One region of the Streptomyces sp. NPDC001536 genome, then DNA from elsewhere that is predicted to be linked to it. Evidence: riboswitches for the same ligand, from Rfam matches in the RefSeq annotation. Region 1 holds a riboswitch; each other region holds the start of a gene.
The links. A riboswitch is a leader RNA that binds a small molecule or an ion and turns the genes downstream of it on or off. The one in region 1 is predicted to bind S-adenosylmethionine.
Positions count from the first base shown of each region.

Region 2: linked by a shared signal. The riboswitch ahead of ACFY0U_RS18090 (amino acid ABC transporter permease) and the one ahead of ACFY0U_RS27205 (ABC transporter substrate-binding protein) in region 1 are both predicted to bind S-adenosylmethionine.
Region 3: linked by a shared signal. The riboswitch ahead of thrC (threonine synthase) and the one ahead of ACFY0U_RS27205 (ABC transporter substrate-binding protein) in region 1 are both predicted to bind S-adenosylmethionine.

Region 1 is NZ_JBIAVQ010000010.1:241,614-249,322, forward strand. It holds gene ACFY0U_RS27180 (NADPH-dependent FMN reductase) at 1-65, opposite strand, end outside; gene ACFY0U_RS27185 (helix-turn-helix domain-containing protein) at 178-1,020, shown strand; gene ACFY0U_RS27190 (hypothetical protein) at 1,079-1,435, shown strand; gene ACFY0U_RS27195 (hypothetical protein) at 1,626-2,222, shown strand; gene ACFY0U_RS27200 (antibiotic biosynthesis monooxygenase) at 2,236-2,532, shown strand; SAM riboswitch class IV at 2,578-2,691, shown strand; gene ACFY0U_RS27205 (ABC transporter substrate-binding protein) at 3,056-4,675, shown strand; gene ACFY0U_RS27210 (ABC transporter permease) at 4,679-5,638, shown strand; gene ACFY0U_RS27215 (ABC transporter permease) at 5,635-6,558, shown strand; gene ACFY0U_RS27220 (dipeptide ABC transporter ATP-binding protein) at 6,543-7,709, shown strand, end outside.
Region 2 is NZ_JBIAVQ010000006.1:50,922-58,630, forward strand. It holds gene ACFY0U_RS18060 (NtaA/DmoA family FMN-dependent monooxygenase) at 1-756, opposite strand, end outside; gene ACFY0U_RS18065 (LLM class flavin-dependent oxidoreductase) at 779-2,029, opposite strand; gene ACFY0U_RS18070 (putative leader peptide) at 2,063-2,191, opposite strand; gene ACFY0U_RS18075 (GNAT family N-acetyltransferase) at 2,188-2,922, opposite strand; gene ACFY0U_RS18080 (ABC transporter substrate-binding protein) at 2,942-3,964, opposite strand; gene ACFY0U_RS18085 (amino acid ABC transporter ATP-binding protein) at 4,029-4,817, opposite strand; gene ACFY0U_RS18090 (amino acid ABC transporter permease) at 4,814-5,797, opposite strand; SAM riboswitch class IV at 6,153-6,260, opposite strand; gene ACFY0U_RS18095 (glutathione S-transferase C-terminal domain-containing protein) at 6,300-7,178, opposite strand; gene ACFY0U_RS18100 (putative leader peptide) at 7,288-7,410, opposite strand; gene ACFY0U_RS18105 (hypothetical protein) at 7,499-7,709, shown strand, end outside.
Region 3 is NZ_JBIAVQ010000004.1:393,110-400,818, reverse strand. It holds gene ACFY0U_RS14700 (trehalose-6-phosphate synthase) at 1-1,288, opposite strand, end outside; gene ACFY0U_RS14695 (glucosyl-3-phosphoglycerate synthase) at 1,373-2,317, opposite strand; SAM riboswitch class I at 2,485-2,625, shown strand; gene thrC (threonine synthase) at 2,644-3,927, shown strand; gene ACFY0U_RS14685 (MoaD/ThiS family protein) at 3,958-4,233, shown strand; gene ACFY0U_RS14680 (cold-shock protein) at 4,674-4,880, shown strand; gene groL (chaperonin GroEL) at 5,217-6,839, shown strand; gene ACFY0U_RS14670 (NADH:flavin oxidoreductase) at 7,046-7,709, shown strand, end outside.

The sequences.
Region 1 (7,709 bases):
GGGCCGAAACGCCCCTCCCGGACGCTCGCGACGACGACCACCAGCTTGTGCGTGTTGTTGTCCATGCCCACCACCATCGGGGCGCCCCTCAGGTACAGCCAGACCGAGCCCAGGCTGGCCCCCACAGGGCCACCCTCCGCCGGCCGCGCCCCGTCCGGATCGCCCTATCCTCAAGGCATGGGTACGCCGTTGGGGGACTTCATCCGGAGCAAGCGGGACAGCATCCAGCCGGAGACGCTCGGGCTGCCGGATCGGGGCCGGCGCCGCTCACCGGGGCTGCGCCGCACGGATCTCGCGGCGCGGGCCGGCATCAGCGTCGAATACCTGACCCGCATCGAGCAGGGCCGTGACCGCAATCCCTCGGTGGCGGTGGTGAACGCGCTCGCCGACGCCCTCAGCCTCTCCCCTTCCGAGCGCTCCCACCTGCGCTATCTCACGAAGATCACCGGCGGGGAGTGCACCGCTCACACCCGGCCGGCACCCCCGCCCCGGCAGGTGCGCGACGCCGTCCGGCAGACGCTCGGCCTCCTCGAACCGGGCATCGCCGTGGTGACCAACCGGCTCGGCGACCTCCTCGCCCACACCGCCGCGTACGCGTCGGTGACGGACGGCAGCGGACTGCTCGACACCGAAGCCCCGAACCTCACCCGCTATGTCTTCACCGATCCCCGCGCCCGCACGTTCTTCGCCGACTGGGACGCCATCGCCGACGAGCAGGCCTTCGACCTGTGGCTCGCCCCCACCATGGAGAGCTCCGAGTGGTTCACCGCGCACCTCGCGCCGCTGGCCGGCCCCGACCTGACCCGCCGCCTGAACCGGCACGTCGTCCCGCCACGCGGAGTCCTGCGGCTCAACCACCCGGTCGGACGCGAGCTTCGACTGCTTCGGGAGACACTCGAACTCCCCGCGGACGACCAGCAGTTGACCGTGCTTCTCCCCGCGGACGACGAGACAGCCGCGGCCGTCGAGCGACTCCGCCACCGACGCGGACACCACAGCGCGCTCCGGGCCATCTCCTGACGCGTCCGAAAGACCCGGCGCCCGACCGACCGCGCGTGATGTGGGGAAGACTGACCACATGCCTTACCACCCCGGCGGAGTCCTCTTCGTAGCACTCGGTCTCGTTCTCGTCGCCGCCGGCTCCCTCTGGCGGGGCCGGGTGCTGCGCCCTCTCTCGGCGAAGCGGGCCCACTCGGCGGCGACCCGGGACCGCTCCAGGAACCTGCTGCGCTCCGCGGACATGGCGATCGCCGAAGCCCGCCGCCGGGCCACCCCGGGCGAACCGGCCATCGTCACCGTCGGGGACGTGCACCGGGTGGCGTCTCTGCACTACGGATACGTCTCGGTGGACCACGAAGAGGCGGCTGCGGCCCTACGCCGGCGCTTCGAGGCCGCGGACTGCCACAGGGACTGCATGACCGATGCCTTCAACTGACCTCCTCCTCACCCGACAGCCGTCCCTTCCTCGGAAATGAGGTTTCGGAAATGAAGCTTCGGAGATGAAGTCGAGGATGCACATCCTGGAAGACCCGTCCGAACTCTCGCCCCGCGCACAGGGATTCCTGCGTCGGGCAGGCCGACGTGAGGACCCCGTCCGGTTCGGGTCGCCGATGGAGTTCTGGCAAGTGCACGATCACGCGGGGCGACTCGTACCCGCCCCGATGGATCTCCTCATCCGATGCGAGGGATTCGAGCAGAAGTTCGCGGGCCTGCGGTACGAGGTACGCCGTAGCCGGGTCGTGGACGGGGAGCGGTACGAGTCCGTCCGGGAGTGGGTGTACGACCACCGCGGCATGACGACGCGCGCGTGGCAGGACCCCGGACAGGGCGGCTGGTACTTCGAATGGACCGGCGAGCGGGTGTCGAAGCCGTGCCGGGACCTGATCCACACCGACGGCAGTGTGGGCACCGACGTCGACGGCTCCAGCCCCTACCTCGCCATCGCACCGTCCCTCCTGCATCTGATCGAGTCGCACGCCCTCACCGACACCGTCGCGACATGGCAGCCATGGCCCATAGGCGCGCTCACGGCCCCGGCCGTCGCGCTTCTCGACGGCCTGGTGAACGTGCCCGAAGCCTCTTGGGGTTCCTCGCGGTGGCGGCTGTCGGACACCGTCGCCGTTCTGGACCACGACACCTGGAACCGCGAGAACCCGCGCCGTCTGACGCACGTCTGGACTCGTGGAGAAGCCGGACACCGTCAGGTGCGGGCGCTTCTGTGACACCCTGGCGACCGTGATTATCAGGGTGAGTGAGGCGCGCGTCCGTCCTGAACGTTTCGACGCGTTCCACGACATGATCGTCTCCGCGGTACGCGAGTTTCCCGGCCGCTACCCCGGGCTGGTGGACCACGAAGTCCTCGTCGCGCCACCCCATTCGCTGCTGTACGTCAGTCGCTGGCGCGGCGAGCAGGACCTGGTCGAGTACGCCGGCGAGCACTGGCGTGACCAGCCCGTGGTGCTGCCGGGGGAGGACGAGTACCTCGTCGCACCGCTTCAGGTACGGCACTTCACGCTCGCACCGCTGAGCTGATTGCGGCATTGACGTACGACAAGACCGCTCCGTACGATCACGATCGGCATTGAGTGTCAGCGTCAAGCCCTGGCTCGCTGACCGGCAACCCTCCCGCGCGGTGGGGTGCTCCAGGTGAAAGCCCGGCGGGATCACCGAGGATTCCCGCAAGCGCGTGGCCCCGTGACCGGGGCCGGAGACGGGGAGGACCGGTATGCGGCACGGTGGTGAACTCAGCGCCTCCTTCGCCGTCGCCACGGTGTTCTCCCGCCTCGCGCGTCGACGCCACATCGATCTGAAGCGCTCGACCAGCTGCCTCTGTCAGGCCTGACGAGCCCGACCGCGGCCGGCTGACCTCCGTCGCCGGCCCGCCTTCCCCGTGACGTTCCCTGGCCACCGGCTCGCTCGGTGTCGCCCGCCTGTCCCCGTCTGCACAGCGCTCCCCCGCCACCGGCGTCACGCCGGCCGGGGCCGCACACCCATGCACGGCCGTGCCCGGTACGGCACCCCCTTGCCTGGTGACACGAGTAGGAGAAACCCCGCCGTGACAGCACTTCCGGATGTCAGAACCTCCCGATGGGCGCCGCTGACCGCCCTCCTTACCACCAGTGTTCTGCTGGCCGCCTGCGGCTCCGGCACCGACGGCTCCGGCGGCGGAAGCGGCGAGCCCCGGTCCGGCGGCACTCTGACCTTCGCGGTGGGTTCCGACGCCGGCTGCGTGGACCCGCAGCAGGTCGGCAGCAACGAGAGCATCTACTCGGTGCGCCAGACCGTGGACTCCCTGACCGACCAGGATCCCGAGACCGGCAAGATCGTGCCGTGGCTGGCCAAGAGCTGGGACATCAACGCCGACGCGACGGAGTTCACGTTCCATCTGCGCTCGGGTGTCACCTTCAGCGACGGCTCCGAGCTGACCGCTCAGGTGGTCAAGGACAACTTCGACGCGGTGCCCAAGCTCGGCGCGTTGGGCACCCTCGCCCAGGGCTATCTGAGCAGCGTCAAGAGCACCACCGCGGTGGACCCGCTCACCGTCAAGGTGACCTTCAAGGAGCCCAACGCGCAGTTCCTCCAGGCGACTTCGACCCACACGCTGGGCATCGAGTCGTCGGCGAGCGTGAAGAAGACCCCGCAGCAGAAGTGCAGCGACGGTGTGGTCGGGTCCGGGCCGTTCGTGCTGAAGCAGTACGTGCAGAACCAGTCGATCACCCTGGACAGGCGCACCGGGTACGACTGGGGCTCCTCGCTGTGGTCCAAGAAGGGCGAGGCCTACCTGGACAAGCTGGTGTTCAAGGTGGTGCCCGAGCCGGGGGTGCGCGCCGGAAGCCTCCAGTCCGGGCAGGTGGACGCGATCAGCAGCGTCGGCAAGGCCAACGAGGCGGCGCTCAAGGGCGGTCAGGTCACCCTGCTGCGGCGGGCCAACCCCGGCGTGGTGTTCGGGCTGGGTGTCAACAACTCGCGGCCCGTCCTCAAGGACGTGAAGGTGCGTCAGGCGATCCTCACCGCCGTCGACCGCAAGCAGATCGCCGACACCGTGTTCCCGACCGGCACCAAGCCGGCGACCAGCGTCCTGGCGCACACCACGCCCGACTACACCGACCTCTCCGCTGACCTCGCCTTCGACGCGGCCAAGGCCAAGTCGCTCCTGGACGAGGCCGGTTGGAAGGCAGGCGGCGACGGCATCCGCACCAAGGACGGCAAGAGGCTGAGCCTGGCCATCAGCTGGTTCCCCAACGCGGCCACCAACCAGCCCGCGCTGGAGCTGATCCAGCAGCAGCTGAAGGCCGTAGGGATCGACGTGGCGCTCAAGCAGGGACAGGTCAGCCAGTTCGCCACCACGCTCCAGGGCGGTGACTTCGACCTGGTGTGGGGCAACGTGACCCGCGCCGACCCCGACATCCTGCGCAGCTCCTTCTCCAGCGAGCTGGCCAACGTCTACCGTCTGCCCGCCAGTTCGCTGGACACGGCACTGTCCGGACAGGCCGCGACCGCGGACACCGCGAAGCGCCGGCAACTGGTGGACGACGCGCAGAAGCTGATCGTGCGGAACGCGTACAACGTGCCGGTGGTGGAGCTCCAGACCCAACTGGGCGTCTCCAAGAAGGTGCACGGCCTCGCCTTCGACTCGGGCAGCCGTATCCAGCTGCACGACACCTGGATCGGGTAGCGCGTGCGCCGCTATGTGATCAAACGCCTGGCCCAGGCGGTCGGGGTGCTGTGGGCGGCGTACACGGTGTCGTTCGTGGTGCTGGACTTCCTGCCCGGTGACCCGGTCACCGCGATGGCCAGTGCCGGGATGGACTCGGGGGAGGTCGACCCGGCCCGGCTGGCCGCGCTGCGGCACGAGTACGGCTTCGACAAGCCGGTGCTGGCGCAGTACGCCGACTATCTGGGCCGGGCGGTGCGCGGGGACTTCGGCGACTCGATCTCCACGGGCCGCCCGGTGACCGCCACCCTGACCGACGCCCTGCCGCAGACCCTCCAACTGACCGGTGCGGCACTGCTGTTGGCGGTGCTGCTCGGCGGCGGGCTCGCGGTGGTGGCGACGTACACCTCGCAGCGGTGGCTGCGGCAGCTGCTGCTGTCGCTGCCCCCGCTCGGGGTGTCGGTCCCGACGTTCTGGGTGGGGCTGCTGCTCGTCGAGACGTTCTCGTTCCGGCTGCACTGGTTCCCGGCCTTCGGCAACGACGGGCTGCGAGGACTGGTGCTGCCGGCCCTGACCCTGGCCATCCCCACCGGCGCGCAGGTCGCCCAGGTGCTGGCCAAGAGCCTGCTCACCGCTCTCGACCAGGCCTATGTGGAGACCGCGCGCGCCAAGGGCGCCGGCCGCTGGCGGGTGCATCTGCGGCACGCGCTGCGCAACGCGTCGCTGCCCGCGCTGACGGTCGTGGGCCTGCTGGTCGGGCAGCTGATCGCCGGTTCGGTGGTCGTCGAGACGGTGTTCTCCCGCGACGGTCTGGGCCGGGTGACCGCGGCGGCGGTCACTTCGCAGGACATCCCGCTGGTCCAGGGGGTGGTGGTGTTCGGGGCGCTGATCTTCGTGGCGACGAATCTCCTCGTCGACCTCGTCTATCCGCTCCTGGACCCGCGGATCGTGGTGGCCTCGGACAGGAGGGCGAGCTTCGTATGAGTCAGAGCCTTGTCGACGACCAGGCCGAGGCGGCCCTCGGTCTGGCCCGCCCGGTCGAGCCGGGAACCCCGGAGAAAGCGGGCCGGGGCCGTGCCGACGTACGGCAGGTGCTGCGGTTCCTGCTGCGGCGTCCCGGTCTGGTGTTGTCGGCGGCCGTCGTCGTGCTGGTGGTGCTGGCCTCGTTCTGGCCGGATCTGTTCACCTCCCAGGATCCGCTCAAGGGGGTGCCGTCCGAGAACTTCCGCGGTCCGAGCGGCAGTCACTGGTTCGGCACGGACGAACTGGGCCGCGATGTGTTCTCCCGCGTGGTCCACGGTGCCCAACTCTCCCTCAAGGCCACGATCATCGCGGTCCTCGTCGCGTTCGTGGTCGGCGGTCTGCTCGGGGTGGTCGCCGGGTTCGTGGGCCGTTGGGTGGACGACGTGCTGATGCGTTTCGTCGACGTCCTCCTCTCGATCCCCGCGCTGTTCCTGTCGCTGGCCCTCGTCACCGCGCTCGGGTACGGGACGGTGAAGGTGGCGATCGCGGTCGGCATCGCCAGCGTCGCCTCCTTCGCGCGGGTGGCGCGCGCCGAGGTCCTGCGGGTACGGCAGGCGGTGTTCGTGGAGGCGTCCCGCGCCAGCGGGGCCCGCTGGTACTCGGTGCTGGGACGGCACGTCCTGCCCAACGCGGCGGGGCCGGTGATCGTCCTGGCCACGCTGGACTTCGGCGCCTCGATCCTGGCCGTGTCGGCGCTCAGCTTCCTCGGCTACGGAGCGCCGCCGCCCGCCCCGGAATGGGGGACGTTGATCTCCGACGGCCGCAACTACCTGGCCAACGCCTGGTGGTTGACCGCGCTGCCCGGTCTGGCGATCGCCGCGACCGTACTGGCCACCAACCGCATCGCCCGGGCGCTGGACGGCGAATGGTCCCGGCGATGACGACACATGGACGTGAGAACGGTGAGGACGTGACCACACCCCTGCTCGAAATACGCGGCCTGTCCGTGTCGTACCGCACGCGCGGCGGCACGGTCCAAGCTGTGCGCGGCGTGGATCTCGACGTATGGCCGGGCCAAGTCACCGCCGTGGTCGGCGAGTCCGGCTCCGGCAAGAGCACCACCGCGCATGCCGTCACCCGTCTGCTGGCGGCCAACGGCACCATCGACGCGGGCACGATCCGCTTCGGCCGACACGACCTCGCCACCCTGTCGGAGGCGGAGCTGCGCCTCGTACGGGGTGCGCGGATCGGGCTGGTCCCGCAGGATCCGACGGTCTCGCTCAACCCGGTCAAGCGCATCGGCGACCAGGTGGCCGAGGTACTGCGCATCCACTCCCTGGCGACCCGTCGTACGGCCGCCGCCGAGGCGGTCGCCGTGCTGGACCGGGCCGGGCTGCCCGACGCGGCCGTCCGGGCCCGGCAGTATCCGCACGAGCTGTCCGGCGGCATGCGGCAACGCGCCCTGATCGCCGTCGCCATCGCCGCGAAACCGAAGCTGATCATCGCCGACGAGCCGACCAGCGCGCTCGACGTCACCGTGCAGCGCGTCATCCTCGACCATCTCCAGCAGCTCACCGAGGAGTCGGGCACCTCGGTACTGCTCGTGACCCACGACCTGGGAGTCGCCGCCGACCGCGCGCAGCGACTGGTGGTCATGTCACAGGGCCGGGTGGTGGAGGCGGGCCCGACCCGCGACATCCTGGCCGACCCGCAGCACGAGTACACCCGGCAACTGCTGGCCAGCGCCCCGAGCTTGGCCACCGCCCGGCCCCGCACCCCGGTCGCAGCACCGAAGACCGATACGGCACCGCTGGTCGAAGTCCGCAACCTGGTCAAGGAGTTCCGACTCCCCCGCGCCGGAGACGGCCCCCGGGCCCTGCGAGCGGTCGACGACGTCAGCTTCACCCTCCACCGCGGCCGGACCCTCGCGCTGGTCGGCGAGTCCGGGTCGGGCAAGTCCACCACCGCGCGCCTGGTGCTCCGCCTCGCCGACGCCACCGCCGGACGCATCCTGTTCGACGGCTCCGAGGTCACCACCGCCCGAGGCGCCCGGGCCAGAGAGCTGCGCCGCCGCGCCCAGCTCGTCTACCAG
Region 2 (7,709 bases), on a different contig from region 1:
GTCCGTGTAGAAGGCCTGGCCTCCGTCCAGCGTGGCGTACCGGCTGAAGATGGCGTCGGCGCTCGACGCGGCGAACTCGCGGCCCTCCTCGGAGTCGCCCGCCTGGAAGATGACCGGGCGGCCCTGCGGCGAGCGCGGGACGTTGAACTGGCCGTGGATGTCGAAGTGTTGGCCGGTGTGGACGAAGGAACCGGCCTTGGCGTCGCGCAGGAACTGCCCCGAAGCCTGGTCGGCGAGGATCTCGTCGCCCTGCCAGGAGTCGAACAGTTCGTTCGCGGTGGCCAGGAACTCCTTCGCCCGGGAGTAGCGCTCCTCCTGCGGGAGGAAGCCGCCGCGGCGGAAGTTCTCGCCGGTGAAGGCGTCCCAGGAGGTGACCACGTTCCAGGCGGCGCGGCCGCCGGAGAGGTGGTCGAGGCTGGCGAACTGGCGGGCCACCTCGTAGGGCTCGTTGAAGGTGGAGTTGATGGTGCCGGTCAGGCCGAGGTGTTCGGTGACGGCGGCGAGCGCGGCGAGGATCGTGAAGGTGTCGGGGCGGCCGACGACGTCCAGGTCGTAGATCTTGCCGCCCTGTTCGCGCAGCCTCAGGCCCTCGGCGAGGAACAGGAAGTCGAACTTGGCGCGTTCGGCGGTCCGCGCGAAGTGGGCGAAGGAGCTGAACTCGATGTGGCTGCCGGCCTGGGGGTCGCTCCACACGGTGGTGTTGTTGACGCCCGGGAAGTGGGCGGCCAGATGGATCTGCTTCAGCGGCTTGGTCATGGCTCTGCGGGGTCCTTCCGGCTCAGGCGGCGGCGTAGCGGTTGGCGGGGCGGGCGAGGCCCAGCAGACCGCGCAGGGTGTCGGCCTCGTAGGCGGTGCGGAAGGCGTCGCGGCGCTGGAGTTCGGGGACCAGGCCGCGGGTGATGGCCGGGAGGTCGTGGCCGAGGACGGCGGGGCGCAGCCGGAAGCCGGTCAGACCGGCCGACTGGAACTCCTGGAGGAGGTCGGCGAGTTGGGCGGGGGTGCCGGTGAAGATGCGGGCGTCGCTGGTGAATGCACCGCCGTCGAGGGCATCCAGGCGCTCCTTGCGGGCCTCGGCCTCAGCCGGGTCCTCGTCGAGGAAGACCACCAGGTCACCGAAGACATGCAGAGGCTCGTCGGTCCGGCCCGCCGTCTCCTGCTCGGCGCGGATCTCCGCGACGATCGCCCGGGCCTGATCGGCGTCGAACGGGGTGACGTAGCCGACGTCGGCCTGGCGGGCCACCAGCCGGTACGGCACGGTCTGGTGCGCCAGTGCGCTGACCAGGGGCTGGCCCTGCGGCGGGCGCGGGGTGATGGAGGGGCCCTTGACGCTGAAGTGCCTGCCCTCGAAGTCGATGTAGTGCAGCTTGTCGCGGTCGATGAAGCGGCCGGTGGTGACGTCCCGGATCTCCGCGTCGTCCTCCCAGCTGTCCCAGAGCCGGCGGACGGCCTCGACGTAGTCGGCGGCCTCGTCGAAGAGGTCGCTGACGAGTTCCTGTCCGGCCGGGCTCTGGAGCTCTTCCAGGCTCAGCGGCGGGACGGTGCGGCGCCCGAAGTGGTCGGCCTCGTGGGGGCGGGGCGCGATCTGCACGCGCAGCCCGGCGCGGCCGGTGCTGACGTAGTCGAGGGTGGCGATCGCCTTGGAGATGTGGAAGGGCTCGGTGTGGGTGGCGATGACGGTCGGCACGAGTCCTATGTGCCGGGTCAGGGGCGCGACGCGGGAGGCGGTCAGTACGGCGTCCAGGCGGCCGCGGAGCTGGTCGGTGCGGCCGTCCAGTTCGCCGAAGACCGAGGACTGGAGGCCGAGGCCGTCCTCGAAGGTGACGAAGTCGAGCAGGCCGCGCTCGGCCTCGGCGACCAGGTCGGCCCAGTAGGCGGCGGTGAACACGTCCCGGGGGCGGGCGACCGGCTCGCGCCAGGAGGCCGGGTGCCAGCCGGTGCCGTCGAGGGCCACGGCGAGATGCAGGGAGGAAGAAGGGGACACGAGTGGGTGCCTTCCTGGAGATCCGTACGAGATCACCGGCCCGGGCATGCGGCACTCAGGGCACGGTGGCGGAGAAGGAGGTCAGGGGCGACAGAGGGCGCCGGCGACACGCTGGAGGTCGATGTACGGGCGGGAGTGCAGAAGGAGTTGGTGGGTGCTCAGCACGTCCCTGCCTCCCGCCCCGGTAGCACGCGTCTCGTCGTGACTCACAACACCCCGGCCCGCGGATCTGTTCCTGGTGTGCGCACCTGGAGGATGGTCGTACGACGGCGCAGGGTGAAGCCGATCGACTCGTACAGCCGGATCGCGGTGGCGTTGTTCGCGGCGGCGTGCAGGAACGGGGTCTCCCCGCGTTCCCTGATGCCCGCCGCGACCGCCCGCACAAGGCGGGTGCCCAGGCCCCGGCCGCGGTGGGCCGGGTCGGTGCAGACGGCGCTGATCTCGGTCCAGCCGGGCAGGTGGAGCCGTTCGCCGGCGAGGGCGACGAGCCGGCCCCGGTGCCGGATGCCGAGGTAGGTGCCGAGGTGGACGGTGCGGGCGAGGAAGGGACCGGGTCTGGTGCGGGCGACCAGGTCCAGGATGTCGGGTACGTCGTCGGGGCCGAGCCGTACGGCTTCCGGGGCGGGTTCGGCCCGCAGCCGGGTGTCGACGAGCTGGACGCCCTGGCCGCCACCGACGACGTCCCATCCGTCGGGGACGGTCTCGACTCCCTTGATCCGTGCGGTGGTTGCCGGGCCCAGCAGGGTGTGCAGGTCGGTCCAGGCGGCCGGGTCCGCCGGGTCGGCGAGCGCGGCGAACGCGTACACGTCCGCCGGATAGCGCGCCGCCCGGCCGACCCGTTCGGCGAAGGCCGCGTGCGGTCCGTCCAGGGCCGCCCAGACCGGGTTGTCCAGGAGACGGGTTCCGAGGGCGATCTGGGGGACCACGACGGCCTTTCTCACAGGGTGTTCTGACAGATGATCAGGAGTTGGTGAGCGGCAGCCCGGGCGGGTTCACCTCGGACTTGGCGACGGCGTCGCCGGAGATGTTCCAGGCCTTGAGCCACTGCGCGTACTGGCCGTTCTCGATCAGGTAGTTGATCGCGGCGGCGAGCGGCTCGGCGAGCCCGCTGCCCTTCTTGGCGGTCGCCGCGATCAGCCCCTGGAGGGACTCGCCCGCGCCGGAGAACTGGCCCGCGATCCGAGTCGCCTGGGGCGTGTTCGCGGTCTTCGTGGCGTGGTAGGAGAGGTTGGGGCTGGGACCGAAGTAGGCGTCGATCTTGCCGCTGTTCAGGGCCAGGTAGAGGCTGTTGCTCTCCTGGAAGTACTTGACGGTGAGGGGCTTCTTGCCCTCCTTGGCCAGCTTCGCCTTCCACTCCAGGAGGATCTTCTCCTGGTTGGTGCCGTTGCCGACGGAGACCGTCTTTCCGGCGAGGCTCTCGTAATTGCCGTCGAAGTTCCAGGTGTTGTCCTTCTTCACCTCCAGGGCGAGGTCGTCCTTGCGGTAGGAGGCGAACTCGTACTTCTGCTTGCGCTCCTCGGTGTCGGTGATGTTCGAGAAGCCGACGTCGACCTTTCCGCTGTCGATGCCGATGAACAGGTTCTCCCAGGTCGACTTGCGTACTTCCGGCTTGAGGCCGAGAACGGCGGCCACCAGGTTGGCGAGGTCGGGCTCGGAGCCGGTGAGCGTCTTCTGGTCGCTGCCGATGAAGCCGAGCGGCGGGCTGCCGGAGGGCAGGATGCCGGAGCCGATGACCAGCGTGCCCTTCTTCTTGATGGCGTCCGGGAGTTGGGCGCTGATGGACTTCACCTCGGCGACCTTGATGGCGGTCTCGGTGGCGGCGCCGTTGGACACCCGGCCCACGGTCACCGTGCCGGCGGTGTCGGTCGTGGTCGCGGCGTCGCTCTCGCCCCCGCAGGCGGTGAGCCCGGTGGCGAGGGTGGCGACGGCGGTGGCCGCGGTGATGCCCCGTATCAGGCTGCGTCGGGTGAACTGGGTAGGCATGACTGTCCTTTGTCACTGGGAGAGATGGTGAGGGTGCTGCCGTGGGGGGAAGTCGAGGGCGGTGTCAGAGCACCTTGCTGAGGAAGTCCCGGGTCCGCTCGTGCCGCGGCTGGTCCAGGACCTCGGCGGGCGGTCCCTGTTCGACGATCCTTCCGTCGTCCATGAAGACGACCCGGTCGGCGATCTCGCGGGCGAAGCCGATCTCGTGGGTGACGATCACCAGGGTGGTGCCGCTCTTCGCCAGGTCCTTGATGACGGCGAGGACCTCGCCGACCAGTTCGGGGTCGAGGGCGGAGGTGGGCTCGTCGAAGAGGATGACGCCGGGCCGCAGCGCGAGGGCGCGGGCGATGGCCACGCGTTGCTGCTGTCCGCCGGAGAGCTGCCGCGGGTAGGCGTCCGCCTTGTCGGCGAGTCCCACCCGGTCCAGGAGTTCGCGCGCGAGTTCCTGGGCCTGTGCCTTGTCGAGCTTGCCGGTCGCCACCGGGGCCGCCGCGACGTTCTCCAGCACGGTCAGATGCGGGAAGAGGTTGAAGTTCTGGAAGACGAACCCGATGCGGCTTCGCTGGGTGAGGATGGCACGCTCGCTCAGCTCCTTGAGACGCTCGCCCTGGCGTCGTACGCCGATCAGCTCGCCGCTGACGCTGACATAGCCGATCTCCGGCTTCTCCAGGTGATTGATGACCCGGAGCAGGGTGGACTTACCGGATCCGGACGGGCCGAGGATGACGGTGACCTCGCCGGGCCGCACGGTCAGGTCGACGCCGTCCAGGACCCGGTGGGCGCCGTACCACTTGTGCACGTCGTGCACCTCGACTGCGGCCGGCGCGGCCTTGACGGTCTCGGTGGTGGTCATACGGCGGCCTCCCTGCGGATGCGGGCCCGCAGGTCGGTGAGACCGGACCGCAGTTTCTGCAACGGCGTCGGCGGCAGGCTGCGGGTGGCGCCCCGGGCGTAGTACCGCTCGACATAGAACTGGATGACGGAGACGACGCTGGTGAGGATCAGGTACCAGACGGTGACGACCAGCAGCAGCGGCACGATGTCGCCGGGGTAGGTGGAGCCCATCGTCTGCGCGGTGCCGAACAGGTCGAGCAGGGACACGTAGAAGACCAGCGAGGTGGCCTTGATGAGGCCGATGAGCTGGTTGACGTAGTTCGGGGTGATGGAGCGCAGCGCCTGCGGGAAGACGATCCTGCGGAACTGGTAGCGCTTCGGCAGGCCGAGCGCGGCGGCCGCCTCGTGTTGGCCCTGGTCGACGGAGAGGATGCCGCCGCGCACGACCTCGGCCGCGTAGGCAGCCTCGTTGAGGCTGAGGCCGATGACGGCGACGGCCATGTCGGTGGCGAGCCGTGACTCGTCGAAGGTGAAGAACGCCGGTCCGAAGGGGACGCCCAGGCTGAGCGTCTGGTACAGGGCGCTGAAGTTGTAGAGGAACAGCAGGACCACGATCAGGGGTATGGAGCGCAGGGCCCAGATGTAGGTCCAGCTGACCGCGCGCAGGACCGGGCTCGACGACAGCCGGGCGAGGGCGAGCAGGATGCCGCCCAGAAGGCCCAGCACCGCGCTGTAGGCGGTGACTTCGAGGGTGATGAGCAGTCCGTCGAGGATCGTCGGCCGCAGGAACCAGTAGGCGAACCGGTCCCACTGGTAGAAGGGGTTGGACACCAGGCCGTGCACGAACTGGGCCGCGAGGACCAGGACGACGGCGGTGGCGATCCAGCGTCCGGGCCGCCGCAGCGGCAGAACTCGCTGTGCTGTCAGTGGCTTTGACGGGATGTCAGAAGTCTGCGGCGCCTCCGTTACGGAGACGGCGGTGCCTGGGGGTTCGCTCATGAGGGGCTCCGGCGGGATCGGATCCCCCGGACACGGGCGCACGGGACGTGGCTACGACGGCTCTGCTACGGCAGGTCGTGGCACACGGGGACGCACGGGAACCGGGGGCTGGGCGGACAACGGCACACCGCGCGGGCGGTGTTCGTCGGGAACGCTGGGGCTGCGGAGGGGGACGTCAGCCCCGACAGCGGGCTCGGCCCGGTGCGGTACACAGTGCGCTGTTCACGCGCAGGAGGTCGACGGCCCGGTCGGCGACGAGAAGGTTCGCGTACGGCCGTACGCAGCGCGAGGCGCGGCGGGTGGCCGTCCTGGCAGCTGCGTACATGTCCGTCACCGTGTCTTCCGGCCCGTGGGGCCCTCGCGCTTACCGATGTGTGTCGGTCCGGTCGTCACCTGGGGCACCCCACCGCGGAGCGAGGGTTGCCGGTCAGCTAGCCAGGGCTTGTCGCTGACGCTCATGACCGTTCTGGGGCGTAAGTTAAGACATCTGCCCGAACGGATGTCAATGCCGGTCCACCACGTGGGCAGTGTGCGCGGCCCAGTCGAGGATCTGCACGGCCGCACCGGCGGCCTCCAGGCCGCGGCAGTGGGCATGGTGGCGACGGGCGATGCCGTCGAGGTCGAGGTGCGCGCCGAAGGCGGGGTGCGCGGCCAGCCGGCGGGCGTACGCCCACAGGGCGGGGTGGGCGGCGATCCGCTGCACGGCGGAGGCGTCCAGGTGGTGGCGGTGCACGGTGTCGAGTTGGACCAGCGTGACCCACAACTCGACGTCTGCGGCGGTGATCTGATCCCGGATCAGATACTCGCGTCCGTCGAGCCAGCGCTCCAGCGAGGCCAGCGTCTCCAGCAGCTTGTCCAGCGCCGCGGCACGCGCGTCCGGGTCGGTGCCCGCCGTGCCCGCCTCCTGTGCGGCCTGCTCGATGCCCTGGGCGCACAGCCGCTCCACCGCCTCGGTCTCCGACTCCGCGCCGCACGGGTACAGCGCCGCACGGTCGCCGCCGAAGCGCCGGGCGAGGTCGCGCGTGATGTCCGGGGCATGGGTGCTGACGATGCGGCCCGACCAGTCGTCGCTGAGCACCGGCCCGACGGCGGCGCCCGTGTAGCGGTGCGCGCTGGCCTCGTAGAGCGGGCGCAGCGCGCTGTGGCCCCCGTCGGGACAGTCGGGGATCGCGTCGAGGAACGTCACGGGACAGGCGTCGTCGAGGCCGAGCAGCCCGTGGACGACGGCGATGCGCAGTCCGTCGGGACAGGCGGGTGACAGATGCAGCCGGTAGCGGCGCGGCACGGCGTAGTGCCCGCTGCGCGCGTCCCGGCCGATCCGGCCCCGGAACGCGGCGGTGGACTGCGCGGTCGCGGCAGGAGCGAGCGGTGTGACGGACATGGATCTCCCCGGGTGTGGGCGCGCGGACGTACGCGCGGCGGAAGCGACGTCGGGCCAGGACAGGGGGGTGCGCCGGTGCGCGGCGGCAGGGGCGCGGGGACGGGCGGGCTCAGCCGAGCCGGCGGATCGCGCTGCAGACGCGCTGCAGGTCGATGTGGCGGCGGGAGGTCAGAAGAGGCGACAGCCGAGAGGTACGGCTCACTCGGCCCACTGCCGACTCAAGGCGCCCCATGTTTCCCTACCTGTTCACTAGGATTCCCATCTGGAGTGTCGATCGGCCGCGCATCGACGTCAAGAGGGCGTCCACGAGGCGGTCACCGATGCCGGTACGGACGTCCGTCTTCTGGGGTGCGGCGACGCTGGCTACTCTGGGAGCGCGGCCGACGATCCAGGCGGGGGCGGGCTCCATGGCATTGCTGCGCGAGCGCCATCTGAACGCGTCCACGATCGGCGCCACGGGCAACGCCGCCGCCGCGTTACGGCTGCTCACCGGGCTGGAGGCGGACTGCCGCACCCGGCTCGGGGACGACG
Region 3 (7,709 bases), on a different contig from region 1:
GGGTCAGCGCCTCGTGCAGGGCTTCCGCCGTGCCGACCACGTCGTACGGGTTCACCACGATCGCGTCCTCGCCCAGCTCCTCGTACGCCCCCGCCTCCCGCGACAGCACCAACACGCATCCTTCGTCCGACACGACCGGCACCTCCTTGGCGACCAGGTTCATGCCGTCCCGGATCGGGTTCACCAGCGCCACGTCGGCCAGCCGGTACGCGGCCAGCGAGCGGGCGAAGTCGTCCTTCACATGCAGGACCACCGGCTTCCAACCCGGCGTCCCGTACTGCTCGTTGATCTCCTCCGCCAGCCGCTGCACCTCCGCCGTGTACTCCCGGTACACCGCGAGGTCCTGCCGCGACGGGTAGGCGAACGCCACATGCACGACCCGCTCCCGCCACTCGGGGTGGTCGTCGAGCAGCTGCCGGTAGGCCAGCAGCCCGCGCACGATGTTCTTCGACAGCTCGGTCCGGTCGACCCGGACGACGGTCTTGCGGCCCTCGCCGATCTCCGCCTTCAGCGCGGCCATCCGCTCGTCCACGTCCGCCTCGTGCGACCGCTTCCGCAGGAAGTCCGCGTCGGCCCCGAGCCCGTGCACACCGACCCGGGTGTCCCCGAGGCCACCGACGATCTCCGCCGCGCACGCCTCGAACGCCGACGCCCACCGCCGCGTCAGGAACCCCAGCCGGTCCGCGCCCAGCATGCCCCGCAGCACCTGCTCGGCCACGTCGTCCGGCAGCATCCGGAAGTACTCCGGCGGCGCCCACGGCGTATGAGAGAAGTGGCCGATCCGCAGGTCCGGGCGCAGCTCGCGCAGCATCCCCGGCACCAGCGTCAGGTGGTAGTCCTGCACCACCACGGCCGCGCCCTGCCCCGCCTCCTGCGCGAGCGCCTCGGCGAAGGCGCGGTTGTATGTCTCGTACGACGCCCACTGGCGCCGGAACTCCGCGTCGAAGACCGGCTCCAGCGGGGTCTGGTAGAGCATGTGGTGGACGAACCACAGGACCGAGTTCGCGATGCCGTTGTACGCGTCCGCGTGCACGTCGGAGGGGATGTCGAGCATCCGTACCCCGGACTCTCCCTCCCCGCGCCGCACCGCCTCGCGGTCGCCGTCGGACAGTGCCGAGCACACCCACAGCGCGTCCGCGTCCGACCCGATCGCGGAGAGGCCGGAGACCAGCCCGCCGCCCCCGCGTTTCGCGGACAGCGAGCCGTCCTCCTGGACCTCGTACGAGATCGGGCCGCGGTTGGACGCGACGAGTACCCGGGCACCCTGGGCAGCCTGCGTGGAAGCCATAGCCCTCAACCTAGCCCGACCCGTAAACGCTCAAACGTACGGTTCGCCGTATACGGGCTTGTGGACGCCGTAATACGGCCTTCCTCAGGCGACCTTCCGGGACGCGTACTCCACGATCTCCACCATCGGCGGCCGTTCCTCGGTGTCCACGGAGTACGTCCGCGGCTCGAAGCCGTCCGCGCCCCGCTCGAACTGGGTGAGGGAGGGGCGGATGAGATGGCCGCGGGCCAGCCGCAGCTGGGCCGTGCGGTAGATCGCGGCGGACATCCGGCCCAGGGCCTGTCCGTCCTGGTGGCGGTGTTTGCGGACACCCACGTCCACCTGGGCCAGCGCGTCCAGGCCCACCAGGTGCAGCGCGTCGATCAGCATGCCGAGCTCCACGCCGTAGCCGACCGGGAACGGCAGCTGTTCCAGCAGGGAGCGGCGGGCCGCGTACTCGCCGCCCAGCGGCTGGACGAAGCCGGCCAGCTGGGGCCAGTGCATGTTCAGCAGCGGGCGGGCCATCAGCTCGGTCACCCGGCCGCCCTGACCTGCCGCACCGCCCAGGGGGCGGTCGTACATGCCCTTGACGAGGTCGACGCCGGGGTCGGTGAGCAGAGGGCCCACGATCCCGGAGACGAAGTCCGAGGAGAACTCCTTCAGGTCGGCGTCGATGAAGCAGACGATGTCGCCGCTGGTCACCAGCAGCGAGCGCCACAGCACCTCGCCCTTGCCGGGCACGGCAGGCAGACGGGGGAGGATGTCGTCCCGGTGGACGACCGTGGCCCCGGCCGCGGCGGCCACCTCCGACGTACGGTCGGTCGAGCCCGAGTCGACGACGACTATCTCGTCGACGAGGGGGACCTGTTGCATGAGGTCGTGACGGATCACGGAGACGATGTCACCGACCGTCTCCTCCTCGTTGAGCGCGGGCAGCACGACACTGACCGACTGTTTTGTGCGCTGCTTGGCGGCCAGGAGCTGGTGGAGCGGGCGATCGGTCAGCGACCAGGAGCGGGTGGTCAGCCAGCGCTCGACTTCGTTCAGCACAGTGCGCGGCTCCTCTGCGTTCTCTCGGCGAGTATGCGATCACGCAATGTGATCCATCTCGCGGTTCGGACGACTATCTCAACTGTCCTGGTCGTCGGTTACAGTCTTGAACAACGCGGATGACCATCGCATGTCCAGGGTGGCCCGCCGTTCACACAACTTCATACCGCTCATCCAGAGGGGCAGAGGGATACGGCCCGATGAAGCCCCGGCAACCCTCCAGTCGGTTTCTCGTTCACGCGAGGCTCCCGACTCGGGAAGGTGCCAAATCCGTCTCACGGCGAGATGCGTCGTGAGGAAGATGAGGAGAAAGGGCCTCGCCTCTCATGGCTGCGCAGACAGTTGCAAGCACCACCGAAACCACCGTAGACCTCGGCCCGGCCGCGGCGCTCAGCTGCCGCGAGTGCGGTCACCGCGTACCCCTCGGCCCGGTCTTCGCGTGCGAGGAGTGTTTCGGCCCGCTCGAGATCGCCTATGACTTCTCGGCCTACGACACCGAGGAGCTCCGCAAGCAGATCGAGGCGGGACCCGCGAACATCTGGCGCTACGCGCCGCTGCTGCCCGTCCCCGCGGACGTGGCCGACAAGCCCAACATCAACCCGGGCTGGACCCAGCTCGTGAAGGCCGACAACCTGGCCCGCGAGCTCGGTGTCACCGGCGGTTTGTATGTGAAGGACGACTCCGGTAACCCGACGCACTCCTTCAAGGACCGTGTCGTCGCCCAGGCCCTGGAGGCCGCGCGCGCCTTCGGCTTCACCACGCTGTCCTGCTCCTCCACGGGCAACCTGGCCGGTGCCGTCGGCGCCGCCGCCGCCCGCGCCGGCTTCCGGTCCTGCGTGTTCATCCCGCACGACCTGGAGCAGGGCAAGGTCGTCATGGCCGCGATCTACGGCGGCGAGCTCGTCGGCATCGAGGGCAACTACGACGACGTGAACCGCTTCTGCTCCGAGCTGATCGGCGACCCGGCCGGCGAGGGCTGGGGCTTCGTCAACGTCAACCTGCGGCCCTACTACGCCGAGGGCTCCAAGACCCTGGCGTACGAGATCTGCGAGCAGCTCGGCTGGCAGCTTCCCGACCAGCTGGTCGTGCCCATTGCCTCCGGTTCGCAGCTCACCAAGATCGACAAGGGGCTCCAGGAGCTGATCAGGCTCGGGCTCGTCGAGGACAAGCCGTACAAGATCTTCGGTGCCCAGGCCGAGGGCTGCTCGCCGGTGTCCGTCGCCTACAAGGCGGGCCACGACGTGGTGCGGCCGCAGAAGCCGAACACCATCGCCAAGTCCCTCGCCATCGGCAACCCGGCGGACGGGCCGTACGTCCTGGACATCGCGCGCCGTACCGGCGGTGCGGTGGAGGACGTCAACGACGAGCAGGTCGTCGACGCGATCAAGCTGCTCGCGCGGACCGAGGGCATCTTCGCGGAGACCGCGGGCGGTGTGACGGTCGGTGTCACCAGGAAGCTGATCGAGAAGGGCCTGCTGGACCCGACGCTGACGACCGTTGTGCTGAACACCGGCGACGGACTGAAGACCCTGGACGCGGTGGCGGGTACGGGACTCACCGCGACCATCCGCCCCACCCTTGACTCGTTCCGCGAGGCCGGCCTCGTCTAGGCCCCCGCAACCCCGACCGGAGGTTCAACCGTGAGCGTCAACGTCCGCATCCCCACCATCCTGCGCACCTACACGGGCGGGCAGGCCGAGGTCGCCGCCGAGGGCGCGACCCTCTCCGAGGTCATCGCCGACCTGGAGAAGAACCACACCGGTATCGCCGCCCGCGTCCTCGACGACCAGGGCAAGCTGCGCCGCTTCGTCAACGTGTACGTCAACGACGACGACGTCCGCTTCGAGCAGGGCCTGGAGACGGCCACTCCGGACGGGGCCGGCGTCTCCATCATTCCGGCCGTCGCCGGAGGCTGACCGGGCCCGGTCGTTACCCTCGGTAAGGCCGATTACCAAGAGTTCATCGAATTGCCCCCTCCGTGAGAGAAGCGGAGGGGGCAATTCTCTATGGTTGAGCGCGGTACAGTTGGGGAACCTGCTCCACTCCCCATGCCACCCGCATATGAGTTCTCGCTCCGGATGCGACGAGAAGTAGCCAAAGTGTGCGGTTCTTTTGTGAGCTTTGTTCCTTTTGTGGAGCCCGACTTGCCCAGAATTCGGGCGAATTCTCACTACATTCCGGACCCTTCGCGTCCAGAATTCTCGTCCGATTGACCTGTTGCAGACGGCAGTTGGACAGATACATTCAGCCGCGGTCGACGCGTTCCGGCGCACGCCCCCAATCCGTGGGGGGTGAGGTCTGACCCGGATCCGCGAAGTGTGGATCTGTGCAAGGGCCAGTAATAGGGGAGTTAGGCATGGCTCAGGGCACCGTCAAGTGGTTCAACGCGGAGAAGGGGTACGGCTTCATCGCGGTCGACGGTGGTGCGGATGTTTTCGTCCACTACAGCGCGATTCAGATGGACGGATACCGCACCCTGGAAGAGGGTCAGCGGGTCGATTTCGAGATCTCGCAGGGCCAGAAGGGGCCGCAGGCGGACATGGTCCGACTGGCGACCGGCTGAAGCACGCGCCGACTGATTAGCAGCGACGTTCTTCTTCGAAGGGCCCGCACCTCATGGGGAGTCATGGGTGCGGGCCCTTCGGCGTGCCCGGACCCCTCACGGCCTGCGCGGAGACCCTGCGGCACCTGGTCGATCCCTGAGAGGCGCTTGCACTCGACCATGCCGAGTGCTAATCATTGGCGTTAGCACTCTGAAGGTGAGAGTGACAATGAAGGACCGGGTCGGTGAGGCCCGCAGGCCAGGTGGGGCAAGGAACCACGAGGTGTGCGAGCCGTCCGTCGCGGGCGCGGGCGCGGTCCGAAGGAATCACCCCCAGTCCTGGAGGGACCACTTCACATGGCCAAGATCATCGCGTTCGACGAGGAGGCGCGGCGCGGCCTCGAGCGCGGCATGAACCAGCTCGCGGACGCCGTCAAGGTGACGCTCGGCCCCAAGGGTCGCAACGTCGTCCTCGAGAAGAAGTGGGGCGCCCCCACGATCACCAACGATGGTGTTTCCATCGCCAAGGAGATCGAGCTCGAGGACCCGTACGAGAAGATCGGCGCCGAGCTGGTCAAGGAAGTCGCCAAGAAGACGGACGACGTCGCCGGTGACGGTACGACCACCGCGACCGTTCTCGCCCAGGCACTCGTCCGCGAGGGTCTGCGCAACGTGGCCGCCGGTGCCAACCCGATGGCTCTCAAGCGCGGTATCGAGAAGGCCGTCGAGGCCGTCTCCGGTGCCCTCCTTGAGCAGGCGAAGGATGTCGAGACCAAGGAGCAGATCGCTTCGACGGCCTCCATCTCCGCCGCCGACACCCAGATCGGCGAGCTCATCGCCGAGGCGATGGACAAGGTCGGCAAGGAAGGCGTCATCACCGTCGAGGAGTCCCAGACCTTCGGTCTGGAGCTGGAGCTCACCGAGGGTATGCGCTTCGACAAGGGCTACATCTCGGCGTACTTCGCCACCGACATGGAGCGGATGGAGGCGTCGCTGGACGACCCCTACATCCTCATCGCCAACTCCAAGATCGGCGCCGTCAAGGACCTGCTCCCGCTCCTGGAGAAGGTCATGCAGTCGGGCAAGCCGCTGCTGATCATCGCCGAGGACGTCGAGGGCGAGGCCCTGTCGACCCTGGTCGTCAACAAGATCCGCGGCACCTTCAAGTCCGTCGCCGTCAAGGCCCCGGGCTTCGGTGACCGCCGCAAGGCGATGCTGAACGACATCGCGATCCTCACGGGTGGCGAGGTCATCTCCGAGGAGGTCGGTCTCAAGCTCGAGAACACCTCCCTCGACCTGCTGGGCCGCGCCCGCAAGGTGGTCATCACCAAGGACGAGACCACCATCGTCGACGGCGCCGGCTCCACGGAGCAGGTGCAGGGCCGGGTCAACCAGATCCGCGCCGAGATCGAGAACAGCGACTCGGACTACGACCGCGAGAAGCTCCAGGAGCGCCTGGCCAAGCTCGCCGGTGGCGTCGCCGTCATCAAGGCCGGTGCCGCGACCGAGGTCGAGCTCAAGGAGCGCAAGCACCGCATCGAGGACGCCGTGCGCAACGCGAAGGCGGCCGTCGAGGAGGGCATCGTCGCCGGTGGTGGCGTGGCCCTGCTCCAGGCCTCCGCGGTGTTCGAGAAGCTCGAGCTCACGGGCGACGAGGCGACCGGCGCCAACGCCGTGAAGCTCGCGCTCGAGGCCCCGCTGAAGCAGATCGCCGTCAACGGTGGTCTCGAGGGCGGCGTCGTGGTCGAGAAGGTCCGCAACCTGACCGTGGGCTGGGGCCTCAACGCGGCCACGGGCGACTACGTCGACATGATCGCCGAGGGCATCATCGACCCGGCGAAGGTCACGCGTTCCGCTCTGCAGAACGCCGCGTCCATCGCCGCGCTCTTCCTCACCACCGAGGCCGTCATCGCCGACAAGCCGGAGAAGGCCGCCGCGCCCGCCGGTGGCGGTATGCCGGGCGGTGACATGGACTTCTGATCGACCTCTGGTTGATCAACGTCCTTACCGAGGGCGGCACTTCCTGCGCAGGCAGGGGGTGCCGCCCTCGGGCGTGTCCGGGATCACAGGGCGTACGGAATGCCTGTGGCGGGCGGGGTGGTTGACTCCTACATGCGTATGTCCATGCGCATGCACATACCGTCCGGTACCGGTGCCGGACGGACCGTCCCCGAGGAGTCCCCCACGTGACCGCCCCCGCCTCCCGCGCCGCCGAAGTCCTCTCGCGGCCGACCACGATCAACGGCCTGACCGTCCCGAACCGCATCGTCATGGCGCCGATGACGCGCATGTTCTCCCCGGGCGGCGTCCCGGGCGCGGACGTGGCGTCGTACTACTCGCGCCGCGCGGCCGCGGGCGTCGGTCTGATCGTCACCGAGGGCACCTACGTCGGCCACGACTCGGCGGGCGAGAGCACCCGCGTCCCGCGCTTCCACGGCGAGGAGCAGCTCGCGGGCTGGGCGAAGGTCGCCGAGGACGTGCACGCGGCGGGCGGCACCATCGTCCCGCAGCTCTGGCACCTCGGCATGACCCGCACCCCGGGCAAGGGACCGGTGGCGGACGCCCCTGCGATGGGCCCCTCCGGTGTGCGCCCCGGCGCCGACGAGCCCACCGGCGAGACGATGACCCAGCGCGACCTGGACGATGTCATCGGCGCCTTCGCCGAGGCCGCGGCCGCCGCCGAGCGCATCGGCTTCGACGGCGTGGAGATCCACGGCGCCCACGGCTACCTCGTCGACCAGTTCCTGTGGTCGGGGACGAACCGGCGCAGCGACGCCTACGGCGGTGACCCCGTCGCCCGTACGAAGTTCGCGGCCGAGATCGTGGCGGCCGTACGCGAGACGGTCTCCG